2 regions of the Streptomyces sp. NPDC042201 genome follow, and region 2 is predicted to be linked to the other one. Evidence: predicted binding sites of a transcription regulator. Region 2 holds the regulator's gene; the other holds the start of a gene.

Region 1 (6,551 bases), on a different contig from region 2:
CACCACCTTCCTGCACCGCCTCGACTACGGCATCAGCTTCGGGCTGATGGCGAGCGTCGGGGCGCTGGCCGGGCTGCTCGCGCCAATCGTCAGATGGCCGCTGCTCGGGGCGGTCGCCCTGATGCTGGCCCAGGAACTGCTGGCCTACCGGGATCCGATCACCGATTGGGGCCATCCGACGGCGCTGGCGATCGGCGTCGCCTGCTGGCCGGCCGTGCGCCGGGTCAGGAGGGCAGCGGCGTCGCCGCGATGACACGTCGCAGGCCGGGCACCGGCTCGGCGTCGGACATCACCACTTCGTCGCCCCCGTGGCTGATGGCGTAGAGGAAGGCGTCGGGGGCGGGCCGGTCGTAGAGCACGCGGGGGAGCCGTTCGATGCCCGAGGCCGCCAGGGCGTCCCGCAGCTTGGTGAGGGCGGCGGGCCGCATCTTTGCCGTGCCGGTCGTGCGGCCCTTGACGAGGGTGGTGTACGTGCCGTCCGCGTACACCACCACGATGTCGTGGCGTCCGGCGATACCGCCGGTCCTGGTGACGGTGAGGAGGGTCTCGCCGCGCGACGCGGGGAGGTCCTGGGAGGGGTCCTGGGAGGGGGATTCCGACGTCGCCGGGTCCGCCGCGGTCGCCGTCCCCGAGGGGGCCGCGGTCGCCGTCGGGCCGCTCGATTCCGTACCGCGCCCGCTCGGCGGTTCCGTACCGCCCGCGCCGCATCCCACCAGCAGCAATCCCGCCAGCGCCACCCCGGCCGCCCCGGTGATCCGCCTCATTCCGGTACCTCCCCCATCCGTCGTCCGTACCGCACCAGCACGTGCCAGAGCTGCTTGACGTACTGCAGCATCTCGTCCTGCGTCCCCCATTCGGCCCATGCCCCCGGCTCCCGTACGACCGAGGCCGCCGCACGCCCCAGCGCCTCGGCATCGAGCATGCCCGCACGCGCGTACGAGCGACAGACCCGGGCGGCGAGCGGAACCATCACCGGGCCGCGGAACTCCGCGGTCACCTCGTCCGGCGCCAGGACGAATCCGGTGTGCCACTCCACCGCGATGCCGCACCGCCGTGCCATTCCGGTCAGCAGCCGGCCGGTCTCCGTGCCGCGGAACGACGGGTCCAGGACGAGCGCTTCCGCGTCGGCCGCGAGATCGAGGTCGCCATGGACCTGCGCCTCGATGTACTCGTCGAGCTTCCGGCCCGGACATGCGGCGGCGCCGCCGTCGGCGGGGTCCGCCCCGGTCGCGTACGGCAGCTTCTCGATGACCCCGGCGGCGTCCGGCCGCTCCTCCAGCAGCCCCGCCAGCACACAGCTGAACGCGTCGATGGTGCCCACGTCGGCGGGCGCCGCGTGGCTGTCGCCGTGGCAGTACGTCGCGCGGTCGTTGACCTCCGGGCGCAGCCGTACATGACAGGAGCCGAAGCGCGGGGAGGCTCCGTCGGGGTGGCCGTACAGATTGACGGCCCCGTACTTGGGCCGGTCACGGGGCCGGACCCCGGGCGTGTGGTAGGCCCCGCCGAACAGCCGCTCCTCCCAGCCGTCCCTGGCCCCGCCGGGGACGGCGGAGCGGCTGCCGTTGGAAAGACCGGTCTCGTACTGGCTGCGATAGCGGCCGTCCCGCGCCATGGACCCGGCGATCGTCGTGCCGTCCGCGAGGAGCCGGTCCGGGTGGAAGTTGAGGGTGATGCGCGCGTGCGCACGCATCAGCGCGGTGAGCGCGCCGGCTTCCCGGGCGTCGATCCTGGCGGGACGGGCCTCGGACCGCGCCACCGCGGTCGTCCGCACGTGCTGGAGCGCGGCGCGCTGGGCCGGGGTGAGCGGGGTGCCGGGACCGTTCATCGCGGAAGTATCGAGCGCTCCCACGCGGGCGGCAACTGATATCGCCGTCCGGGGCATGGACGCTGAGGCGTGCGCGTTGCACCACCATGCGGCAGCCGCTGATCGCTCAGAGCGAACGGGGCCGGGGGAACATCCGGGGGCTCACATGCATTGAGTCGGTATAGCTCAACTTGACTGCCGAAGGGGAGATCATGGCTGCCACGTCCACACCGCTCACGCTTCCCGTGCTGCCGCTCGACGACGAGGTCGTGCTGCCCGGAATGGTGGTGCCGCTGGACCTGTCCGACGCCGAAGTCCGTGCTGCCGTGGAAGCCGCGCAAGCGGCCGCCCGCGCTGACGACGGGGGTACGGGCAAGCCCAAGGTGCTGCTCGTGCCGCGCATCGACGGGACCTACGCCGGCACCGGCGTGCTGGGCACCGTCGAGCAGGTCGGCCGGCTCTCCGACGGCGACCCCGGCGCGCTGATCCGCGGCCGCGGCCGTGTGCGGATCGGCGCCGGTACGACCGGGCCCGGCGCGGCCCTCTGGATCGAGGGCATCAGCGTCGAAGAGATCACGCCCGATCCGCTGCCCGGATCCGTGACCGATCTGATCAAGGAATACAAGGCTCTCGCCACCGACTGGCTCAAGAAGCGCGGGGCCTGGCAGGTCGTGGACCGCGTCCAGCAGATCGACGACGTGTCCACGCTCGCCGACAATTCCGGTTACTCACCGTTCCTCTCCACCGCTCAGAAGGTCGAGCTGCTGGAGACCGCCGACCCGGTCGCCCGCCTCAAGCTCGCCACCCAGCAGCTGCGCGAACACCTCGCGGAGCAGGATGTCGCCGAGTCCATCGCCAAGGACGTCCAGGAGGGCGTCGACAAGCAGCAGCGCGAATTCCTGCTGCGGCGCCAGCTCGAAGCCGTACGCAAGGAACTGCGCGAGATCAACGGCGAGGGCGACGACGACGAGTCCGGCGACTACCGGACCCGCGTCGAGGCCGCCGACCTCCCCGAGAAGGTGCGGGAAGCCGCCCTCAAGGAGGTCGAGAAGCTGGAGCGCTCGTCCGACCAGAGCCCCGAGGGCTCCTGGATCCGCACCTGGCTCGACACCGTGCTCGAACTGCCCTGGAACGAGCGGACCGAGGACGAGTACGACATCAGAGGCGCTCAGGCCGTCCTCGACGCCGAGCACGCGGGCCTGGAGGACGTGAAGGAACGGATCACCGAGTACCTGGCCGTGCGCAAGCGGCGCGCGGACCGCGGCCTCGGTGTGGTCGGCGGCCGTCGCGGCGGCGCCGTGCTGGCCCTGGTCGGCCCGCCCGGCGTCGGCAAGACCTCGCTCGGTGAGAGCGTCGCGCACTCCATGGGCCGGAAGTTCGTCCGCGTCGCGCTCGGCGGTGTCCGGGACGAGGCGGAGATCCGCGGCCACCGGCGTACGTACGTCGGCGCCTTGCCCGGCCGTATCGTGCGGGCGATCAAGGAAGCCGGTTCGATGAATCCGGTCGTCCTGCTCGACGAGATCGACAAGGTCGGCTCCGACTTCCGCGGCGACCCGGCCGCGGCGCTGCTCGAAGTCCTGGACCCCGCGCAGAACCACACCTTCCGCGACCACTACCTGGAGGTCGAGCTCGACCTGTCCGACGTGGTGTTCCTCGCCACGGCGAACGTCCTGGAAGCCATCCCCGAGGCGCTGCTCGACCGTATGGAGCTGGTCAGGCTCGACGGCTACACGGAGGACGAGAAGGTCGTCATCGCCAGGGACCACCTGCTGCCCAGGCAGCTGGAGCGGGCGGGCCTGGAGCCCGGCGAGGTCACCCTGCGGGACGACGCGCTGCGCAAGCTGGCGGGCGAGTACACCCGTGAGGCGGGCGTACGAAACCTGGAGCGTTCCATCGCCCGGCTGCTCCGCAAGGTCGCGGCCGAACACGAACTGGGCGAGCGCGAGCTGCCGTTCACGCTCGGCGCCGACCAGCTGCGCAAGCTGATCGGCCGGCCGCACCACGTGCCCGAGTCCGCCCAGGACCCGGCCGAGCGCCGCACGGCGGTGCCGGGCGTGGCCACGGGCCTCGCGGTCACCGGCGCGGGCGGTGACGTCCTCTACGTCGAGGCCTCGCTCGCCGACCCGGAGACGGGCGGCTCGGGGCTGACCCTGACCGGACAGCTCGGTGACGTGATGAAGGAGTCGGCGCAGATCGCGCTCTCCTTCCTCCGCTCGCGCGGCGCCGAACTGGAGCTGCCGGTCGCCGACCTGAAGGACCGGGGTGTGCACATCCACTTCCCGGCGGGCGCGGTGCCGAAGGACGGCCCGAGCGCGGGCATCACGATGACGACGGCTCTCGCCTCGCTGCTGAGCGGCCGCCTGGTCCGTACGGATGTCGCCATGACCGGCGAGGTCTCGCTGACCGGCCGTGTCCTGCCCATCGGCGGCCTCAAGCAGAAGCTCCTGGCCGCCCACCGCGCGGGCCTCACGACCGTCGTGATCCCCAAGCGGAACGAAGCCGACCTGGACGACGTCCCGGCCGAGATCCTGGAGAAGCTGGAGGTCCACCCGGTGACGGATGTCCGCCAGGTCCTGGAGATCGCGCTGTCCCCGGCGGAGGTGATGGTCTCGGCGGCGGCCTGAGACCCCACGAAGCGAGCGGCCGCGGCCCGGAACGAAAGTCCCGGGCCGCGGCCGCTCGCGTTCCCATGACCTGATGGCAAGTAATGGAGTGGGCATGTCAAAAAGGAGCCGCGCACGCAGACCCATATGACGGAAGGGCGCCACGTCTGTGCCGTTGGTATAAACCTGCGAAATACTGGCCGAGCTGCGACAACAGTCGTCGGCGAAAGAAACTTTCAGGAGCGGAAAAGCGCGCGATGAGTGCTGACGTGCACGGGAGTGGGACGGCGAATGGGCCGGACACTGCCCGGAGCAGTGGCGTGGACCACGAATTCCTGGCTCTGGAACGGGAGCTGGCGGTCTTTCTGCGCCGCGCCCGCGCCAACTCCGGTGAGATGGCACGCGAGGTCCATCCCGAGCTGGAGCCCGCCGCCTACGGACTGCTCGTACGGCTGGAGGAGACCGGCTGCCAGCGGGCCACCGAGCTGGCCGGCTACTTCGGGGTCGGCAAGGCGACGATGAGCCGGCAGCTGCGTGCCCTGGAGGACCTGGGGCTGGTCACCCGCGAACCCGATCCGGCCGACGGGCGCGCCTCGCTGATCCGCATCACCGACGAGGGGCAGGCCCGCTTCCGGCGGGTCAGGGACGCGCGCCGCGCGATGTACGTACAGAAGCTGGCCGACTGGGACCGCGGCGAGGTCTCGGAACTGGCCCGTCTGCTCCACCACCTCAACGCCCGCGCGGAGAGCTGACAGCGGCAGGGGATGAGGGTTCGCGAGGGGTGAGGGGGGTGTGAGGAGGGGGGCGCCCCTCCTCACAGCTCCACGTACGTCACCGTCGCGTCATCGCTCGTCTTCCACCGGCGGAACGCCACCCCCTCGGGGTCCGCCCACTCCGCCGCCCGCACCCGGTCGATCAGCTCCTGCGGGCCGTTCTTCCGTACCAGCGCCAGGCAGTCCGTCCAGCCGCCCTCCCGGAACATCTCCACCCAGCGGGCCGCGCCGTCCGTCAGGGCCAGCACGGCACGCACCTCCGAGGCCGGCGTGCGGCCCGTCACCGCCTTCGCCGCGACCGCCGGATCCGCCGCGGCCGTGAAGTAGCCACCCTCCGTGTTGCGCAGGGCGTCCGCCGAGGCGACCGAGCGGAGGGCCTCGCGCGGGACGCGGTCCAGGCGGTCGTCCAGCACCGCCCGGACCTCGCCGTCCGGCGACTCCAGCAGCAGCGTCGAATCGGAGAGCACCAGATGCTCGACCGCGTCCGTGCCCCAACGCACCAGGACGACCGTCGCCTGAGGGGTACGTACGTGAGAAAGGTCACAGGTGGCGCGATGGGCGTCCGCGGTGCGCAGGATCGACATGGCCAGAATCTCGCTCAGTGTCATATCCCGCCGCGAACCGGACAGTTCGGCCAGCGCGCCACCCAGCCGGGCGGTGAACCAGGGCACCCCGTGCACACATCCGTCGTCGCCCGCCGGCGGTGTCACCCCGTCCAGGACGACCAGCGTCCCGCCCTCGCCCGCGGCGGGCAGCGCCACCGTGGTCCAGTCCTCATTGGGCCGTGCGGTGGCGCCGGGCGCGGTGGCGAATTCGATACGCATGGATCCCAGTCTGCACGACTCCGGCCGCCGTCCCCCACGACTCCTTCACGAGCTCTGCACGCCATGCCGACAGGCCCGTACCGCCAGGTCAGCCGCTGTCATTCGGCCAGCGCAAGCCGCCGGGGGAAGCTGCGGGCGCGCATCCTGCCAAAGCCCGCGCGGAAGGTCCACCCGGCAGGTAAGTTTCCGGAAGGGCCCTCAGTGGGAAGAGTTGTTCGCCAACTCCTTCTTGATGTTCACTCGTTCAGGTGGCGGAGCGGCCGATACACGCCTCCTTCCCAATAGGCTGGAATGGTCGAAAGCCGTACCAGGGGTGGGGGGTTCTCGTCGTGACCGGTCGTCACCTCTGCTTCACAGGCGGACGAATCAAGAATGCGAGCACCGGTGCAGAAAAAGCGGCCTCGGGGCAATGGCGTCACGCGCGGCGAATCTCCGGGCGACGCCCAGAAACCGGGAGTCACCGGGGCCGGCGAGGCCACCGGAGCTGAGGCCATCAAGGCTCAGGAAGGACGCCGAGTGCGGGTACGCAACCGGCTGGTCGCCGGTG
Region 2 (6,551 bases):
AGGGCGCCGCGGCCGCGGGGGATCCGACCTTCAGGGGCGCGGGCCCGACCAGCGACAGTTCGCCGCGTACGACATGGGGCAGCCGGGAGAGCAGATCCAGCCGGAACAGCCGGGTGCGCAGGGAACTCAGGACGAAGGGCCGTCCGTTCAGTCCTGTGCGGTACTCGCGTACGAAGACGCCGCCGGCCGGCCGCGTCAGCGCGACGGTGAGGGTGGCGGCCATGAGTACGGGCGCGGCCAGAACCAGCAGGGCCGAGCCGAGCGCCAGATCCAGCAGCCGCTTGGGTTCCGGGAGCCGCTTGGGTTCAAAGAGCTGCTTCATGCGTCGCTTCATGGCCACACCTGACCGTCCTGTGGGTTCTGTTACGTTCAAAAGAGCTTTCGGATCTTTCGAGGCTTTCAGGTCTTTTGTCACAGAACGATCGCATGATGAGGTGGCGCGGATCGGGTAGGCGCCCCCGCCAGGCGCGTTCACGCCGGTCCGATGGCCCCCGGGCGCACAGGGTCCGCACAATAGTTGAGTCTCATCGACTCAGGTCCTTTGACTCCTTGGGATCTGTGATGCATCCTTGAGCCTGTTCCACTCAAGTCAGTTGGAGGAATCGAAATGGCACGTGCGGTCGGCATCGACCTGGGCACGACTAACTCCGTCGTCAGCGTTCTCGAAGGCGGCGAGCCCACCGTCATCACCAACGCCGAAGGCGCCAGGACCACGCCGTCCGTCGTCGCCTTCGCCAAGAACGGCGAGGTGCTCGTCGGCGAGGTCGCGAAGCGCCAGGCGGTCACGAACGTCGACAGGACCATCCGGTCGGTCAAGCGCCACATGGGCACCGACTGGAAGATCAACCTGGACGGCAAGGACTTCAACCCGCAGCAGATCTCGGCCTTCGTGCTGCAGAAGCTGAAGCGGGACGCGGAGTCGTACCTGGGCGAGAAGGTCACCGACGCGGTGATCACCGTTCCCGCGTACTTCAACGACTCGGAGCGCCAGGCCACCAAGGAGGCCGGCGAGATCGCGGGCCTCAACGTGCTGCGTATCGTCAACGAGCCGACGGCGGCCGCCCTCGCCTACGGTCTCGACAAGGACGACCAGACCATCCTGGTCTTCGACCTCGGTGGCGGCACCTTCGACGTCTCGCTGCTGGAGATCGGTGACGGCGTCGTCGAGGTGAAGGCCACCAACGGTGACAACCACCTCGGTGGTGACGACTGGGACCAGCGGGTCGTCGACTTCCTGGTGAAGCAGTTCGCCAACGGTCACGGCGTGGACCTGGGCAAGGACAAGATGGCTCTCCAGCGTCTCCGCGAGGCCGCGGAGAAGGCGAAGATCGAGCTGTCGTCCTCCTCGGAGACGACGATCAACCTGCCCTACATCACGGCGTCCGCCGAGGGCCCGCTGCACCTGGACGAGAAGATCACTCGCTCCCAGTTCCAGCAGCTGACCTCCGACCTGCTGGACCGCTGCAAGACCCCGTTCCACAACGTCATCAAGGACGCCGGCATCCAGCTGTCCGAGATCGACCACGTGGTGCTCGTCGGCGGTTCGACCCGTATGCCCGCCGTCGCGGAGCTCGTCAAGGAGCTCACCGGTGGCCGGGACGCCAACAAGGGCGTGAACCCGGACGAGGTCGTCGCCATCGGCGCCGCGCTCCAGGCCGGTGTCCTCAAGGGTGAGGTCAAGGATGTCCTGCTCCTCGACGTGACCCCGCTGTCCCTCGGTATCGAAACCAAGGGCGGCATCATGACCAAGCTCATCGAGCGCAACACGACGATCCCGACGAAGCGCTCGGAGATCTTCACGACGGCCGAGGACAACCAGCCGTCCGTGCAGATCCAGGTCTACCAGGGCGAGCGCGAGATCGCGGCGTACAACAAGAAGCTCGGCATGTTCGAGCTGACCGGTCTGCCGCCCGCCCCGCGCGGTGTGCCGCAGATCGAGGTCGCCTTCGACATCGACGCCAACGGCATCATGCACGTGGCCGCGAAGGACCTCGGCACCGGCAAGGAGCAGAAGATGACCGTCACCGGTGGCTCCTCGCTGCCGCGGGACGAGGTCAACCGGATGCGTGAAGAGGCCGAGCAGTACGCGGACGAGGACCACCGCCGTCGCGAGGCCGCCGAGACCCGCAACCAGGCCGAGCAGCTCGTCTACCAGACGGAGAAGTTCCTCAAGGACAACGAGGACAAGGTCCCCGGCGACGTCAAGACCGAGGTCGAGACCTCCATCGCCGAGCTGAAGGAGAAGCTCAAGGGCGAGGACACCGCCGAGATCCGTACCTCCACGGAGAAGGTCGCGGCCGTCTCCCAGAAGCTCGGCCAGGCGATGTACGCGGACGCCCAGGCCGCCGGTGGCGGCGAGGGTGCGGCGGGCGCCGGCCAGGCCCAGCCCGAGGACGACGTCGTCGACGCCGAGATCGTGGACGACGAGAAGCCGAAGAAGGACGGTGCGGCGTGACCGAGGAGACTCCGGGCTTCGAGGAGAAGCCCGACGTCCCCTCCGGCGCCACCCCCGAAGACGCCGCGTCGAAGGCCGCCGAGTCCGGCTCCGTGAAGGAGCCGGGCCCGGCGGCCCCGGCCGGGGACGTAGAGCAGGTAGCCCTGACGGCGCAGCTGGACCAGGTCCGTACGGCGCTCAATGAGCGCACGGCAGACCTCCAGCGGCTCCAGGCGGAGTATCAGAACTACCGCCGGCGGGTGGAGCGGGACCGGGTCACGGTCAAGGAGATCGCTGTCGCGAGTCTGCTGACCGAACTGCTGCCCGTGCTGGACGACATCGGCCGCGCGCGGGACCACGACGAGCTGGTCGGCGGCTTCAAGTCGGTGGCCGAATCGCTGGAGACGGTCGCCGCGAAGCTGGGCCTCCAGCAGTTCGGCAAGGAGGGCGAGCCCTTCGACCCGACGATCCACGAGGCCCTGATGCACTCGTACGCGCCGGATGTCACCGAAACAACGTGCGTCGCGATCCTGCAGCCTGGGTACCGCTTCGGCGAGCGGACGATCAGGCCCGCCCGCGTCGCGGTGGCCGAGCCCCAGCCCGGGGCCCAGCCCAGGGCAGCGGACGAGCAGGCCAAGGACGAGGAGAGCGGTGGCCCGGACGAGGGCTGACGTGGGGACAGGCAGTGATGGCGGAGAGGAGGGACGTCGGGAATGAGCACCAAGGACTTCGTGGAGAAGGACTACTACAAGGTTCTCGGCGTCCCCAAGGACGCCACCGAGGCCGAGATCAAGAAGGCGTACCGGAAGCTCGCCCGCGAGTTCCACCCGGACGCCAACAAGGGCGACACCAAGGCCGAGGAGCGCTTCAAGCAGATCTCCGAGGCGAATGACATCCTTGGTGACGCCAAGCGGCGCAAGGAGTACGACGAGGCCCGCGCGCTCTTCGGCAACGGCGGGTTCCGGCCCGGTCCCGGTGCCGGGGGCGGCGGTTCCTTCAACTTCGACCTGGGCGACCTCTTCGGTGGCGGCGCCCAGGGCGGTACGCAGACGGGCCAGGGCGCCGGCGGTTTCGGCGGCGGGCTCGGGGACGTCTTCGGAGGGCTCTTCAACCGGGGCGGCGCGGGCACCCGTACGCAGCCGCGCCGGGGCCAGGACATCGAGTCCGAGGTGACGCTCAGCTTCACCGAGGCGGTCGACGGGGCCACGGTCCCGCTGCGGATGTCCAGTCAGGCTCCCTGCAAGGCCTGTTCGGGTACGGGCGACAAGAACGGCACCCCGCGGGTCTGCCCGACCTGCGTCGGCACCGGTCAGGTCTCGCGCGGCTCCGGCGGCGGCTTCTCGCTCACCGACCCGTGCGTGGACTGCAAGGGCCGTGGGCTGATCGCCCAGGACCCCTGCGAGGTCTGCAAGGGCAGCGGGCGCGCCAGGTCCTCGCGGACCATGCAGGTCCGTATCCCGGCGGGCGTCAGCGACGGCCAGCGGATCAGGCTGCGGGGCAAGGGCGCTCCCGGTGAGCGCGGCGGCCCCGGAGGCGATCTGTTCGTGGTCGTCCATGTCGACGCCCATCCGGTCTTCGGCCGCAAGGACGACAACCTCACGGTCACCGTGCCCGTCACCTTCGCGGAGGCGGCGCTCGGCGGCGAGGTGAAGGTGCCGACCCTGGGCGGCCCGCCGGTCACGCTGAAGCTGCCGGCCGGGACGCCGAACGGCCGTACGATGCGCGCCCGCGGCAAGGGCGCCGTACGTAAGGACGGCACTCGCGGAGACCTGCTGGTCACCGTCGAGGTCGTCGTTCCCAAGGACCTCGACGCGCCCGCGAGGGACGCGCTGGAGGCCTACCGGAAGGCGACCGCGGACGAGGACCCGCGGGCGGAGCTGTTCCAGGCCGCGAAGGGAGCATGACCCGATGGACAGGGACGGGCGGCGGCGCAATCCGTATCAACTGACCGAAGAGACGCCGGTGTACGTCATCTCGGTGGCTGCCCAGCTCTCGGGGCTGCACCCGCAGACCCTCAGGCAGTACGACCGTCTCGGCCTGGTCTCCCCGGACCGCACGGCGGGCCGGGGGCGCCGCTACTCGGCCCGTGACATCGAGCTGCTCCGTCAGGTGCAGCAGCTGTCGCAGGACGAGGGCATCAATCTGGCCGGTATCAAGCGGATCATCGAGCTGGAGAACCAGGTCGCCGCGCTCCAGGCCCGGGTCGCCGAGCTGTCGGCGGCGGTGGAGGGAGCGGCGGCGGCGATGCGGCAGCGCGAGGCGCAGGTGCATGCCTCGTACCGCCGGGATCTGGTGCCGTATCAGGATGTGCAGCAGACGAGCGCGCTGGTGGTGTGGCGGCCCAACCGGCCGGCGGACTGAGAGCGCGTTCAGAGGCCGCAGGAAGGGCTCCCACCGTGCCGGGTGGGGGCCCTTTCCGTGTGCCCGGTGCGCGGGGCTCTCCCGGGCAGGTCGGCGTTCCGGTCGGCGGTCCGGTCAGCGGTCCTGCTCCAGGATTCCCGACTGCGCGACCAGATAGCCGAGTTGCGCGCGGCTGCCGCTGCCGAGGACGGTGGCGAGTTTGGCGATGTGCGCGCGGCAGGTCCGTACGTTCATCCCGAGGCGGCGGGCTATGGCCTCGTCCACGTACCCCTCGACGAGAAGCTTGGCGATGGTCCGCTGGACGCCCGAGATGCCGTCAGGGGTCGGCTCGTACGAAACCTGTTCGGTGAGCGGCGTGGCGCGGCGCCAGAGCTGCTCGAAGACCTTGACCAGATAGGTGACAAGACCGGGGTGGCGCAGCTCCAGTGCCACTTGCTGGTCGTCCCGCGCGGGGATGAACGCGACCGTCTGGTCGCAGATGATGAGCCGCTCGATCAGCTCTTCCAAGGTCCGGATCTCGACCTTGCCGCTGGCTATGCGGTCCACGTAGGCCATGGTCCCCATGGAGTGCCTGACCGTGTGCTGGTAGAGCGTGCGCATGCTGACGCCGCGGTCGATCAGTGGCCGGTCCCGTTCCAGTGCTTGGCTGAGAATGTGCTCGCGCCGGCCGCCGCCGGGCTGAATCGTCAGCATCTCGGTGTGGCACTCGGCCGTGGCCAGGTTGAGCGCGGCGTTGATCCGGTTGAACCCCTCCAGGACGGTGATCGCATGAGTAGGAGCCGGATTCAGGGCACTGATGGCCATGAATGGCTCAAAGGATTCTGTCAGGTTGATGGAGTGCCGTCTTCGGTCCTGGATCTCCCGTTCGATGGGATGGAGCCGCTGGGCGAGCGCGACGGACGGGGGGACCGGACGAAGCCAGTTCGGGTCGTCCGGATCAGGGTGCAAAAGAGCGAATTCGAGAAGGCACGGAGCCTCCTCGGCCTCCACCCGGGAGATCCGTCCGGCGCTCAGAGCGCTGGCGTAAAGATGCGCCCCCTCGTCGCACAGATCGGTCACCGCATGGGGATGTGTCGGTTTTGAGTTGATTACTGGCAAATCTCCACCCCCCAGGGTCCTGAACGTACAGGAACATGATGCATCGCCCCTGTGGCATTGACGTGCCTGAATGAGCCATCGTCTTGTGACGCGGGGGAGAGGAATCCATCAAGTGAGGACGAAGCCGACTATGTACAAGAGATTGCTTCGCTCGGTGCTTGCCGCTGCTTTCTCCGCAGTCGTGGCTTACGGGGTTCTGGGCGGCGCGGACACCGACTGGGGCATCGCCCCCGAGACCTCCACAACGGAGAGCGGGTGGGGCGGCGCTCAGGCCGACAGCGGCTGGGGCTATACACCGGGCGACAGCGGTTGGGGCATCGCCCAGGCCGCCGGCACGCCGCCGGACAGTGGCTGGGGTAGCGGACCGGCCGACAGCGGCTGGGGAAGCACGCCGGCCGACACAGGCGCATGACTGTCCCGCCGGACGATCGGGTCTTCCGGCGCGAGATGGCCACGGCCTACCGGTCGGGGTGGCACTTCATCGATCTGGTCACGGCTATTCCTCACCGTGGCGACTCGTTGATGGTCACTCTGTTCGGAGAGCCGATTGTCGTCGTACGCGAGGAGGACGAGGACGTCCGTGCCTACCGCTGCCTTCGGAGGCCGCGGGGGGCTCCGCAGCCGGTCCGGTGTGCCATCCGATACGACATGATCTTCG

The links. Region 2 encodes HspR, which represses chaperone genes until heat shock. Its sites were predicted from a motif close to TTGAGNNNNNNNNNCTCAA; they were not measured.
Region 1: a site for HspR is predicted at 1,976-1,994, ahead of lon (endopeptidase La). Genes of this name have one in related genera too.

What each region holds. Positions count from the first base shown of each region.
Region 1 covers NZ_JBVJDS010000002.1:321,488-328,038, forward strand. Annotated here, with positions in the region: gene ACZ6MZ_RS05345 (rhomboid-like protein) at 1-253, shown strand, start outside; gene ACZ6MZ_RS05350 (hypothetical protein) at 225-764, opposite strand; gene ACZ6MZ_RS05355 (DUF3626 domain-containing protein) at 761-1,825, opposite strand; gene lon (endopeptidase La) at 2,017-4,428, shown strand; gene ACZ6MZ_RS05365 (MarR family winged helix-turn-helix transcriptional regulator) at 4,665-5,159, shown strand; gene ACZ6MZ_RS05370 (protein phosphatase 2C domain-containing protein) at 5,222-6,004, opposite strand; gene ACZ6MZ_RS05375 (sensor histidine kinase) at 6,389-6,551, shown strand, end outside.
Region 2 covers NZ_JBVJDS010000001.1:671,079-677,629, forward strand. Annotated here, with positions in the region: gene ACZ6MZ_RS02875 (sugar transferase) at 1-322, opposite strand, end outside; gene dnaK (molecular chaperone DnaK) at 608-2,455, shown strand; gene grpE (nucleotide exchange factor GrpE) at 2,452-3,105, shown strand; gene dnaJ (molecular chaperone DnaJ) at 3,148-4,338, shown strand; gene ACZ6MZ_RS02895 (heat shock protein transcriptional repressor HspR) at 4,343-4,795, shown strand; gene ACZ6MZ_RS02900 (helix-turn-helix transcriptional regulator) at 4,910-5,893, opposite strand; gene ACZ6MZ_RS02905 (5'-nucleotidase) at 6,075-6,305, shown strand; gene ACZ6MZ_RS02910 ((2Fe-2S)-binding protein) at 6,302-6,551, shown strand, end outside.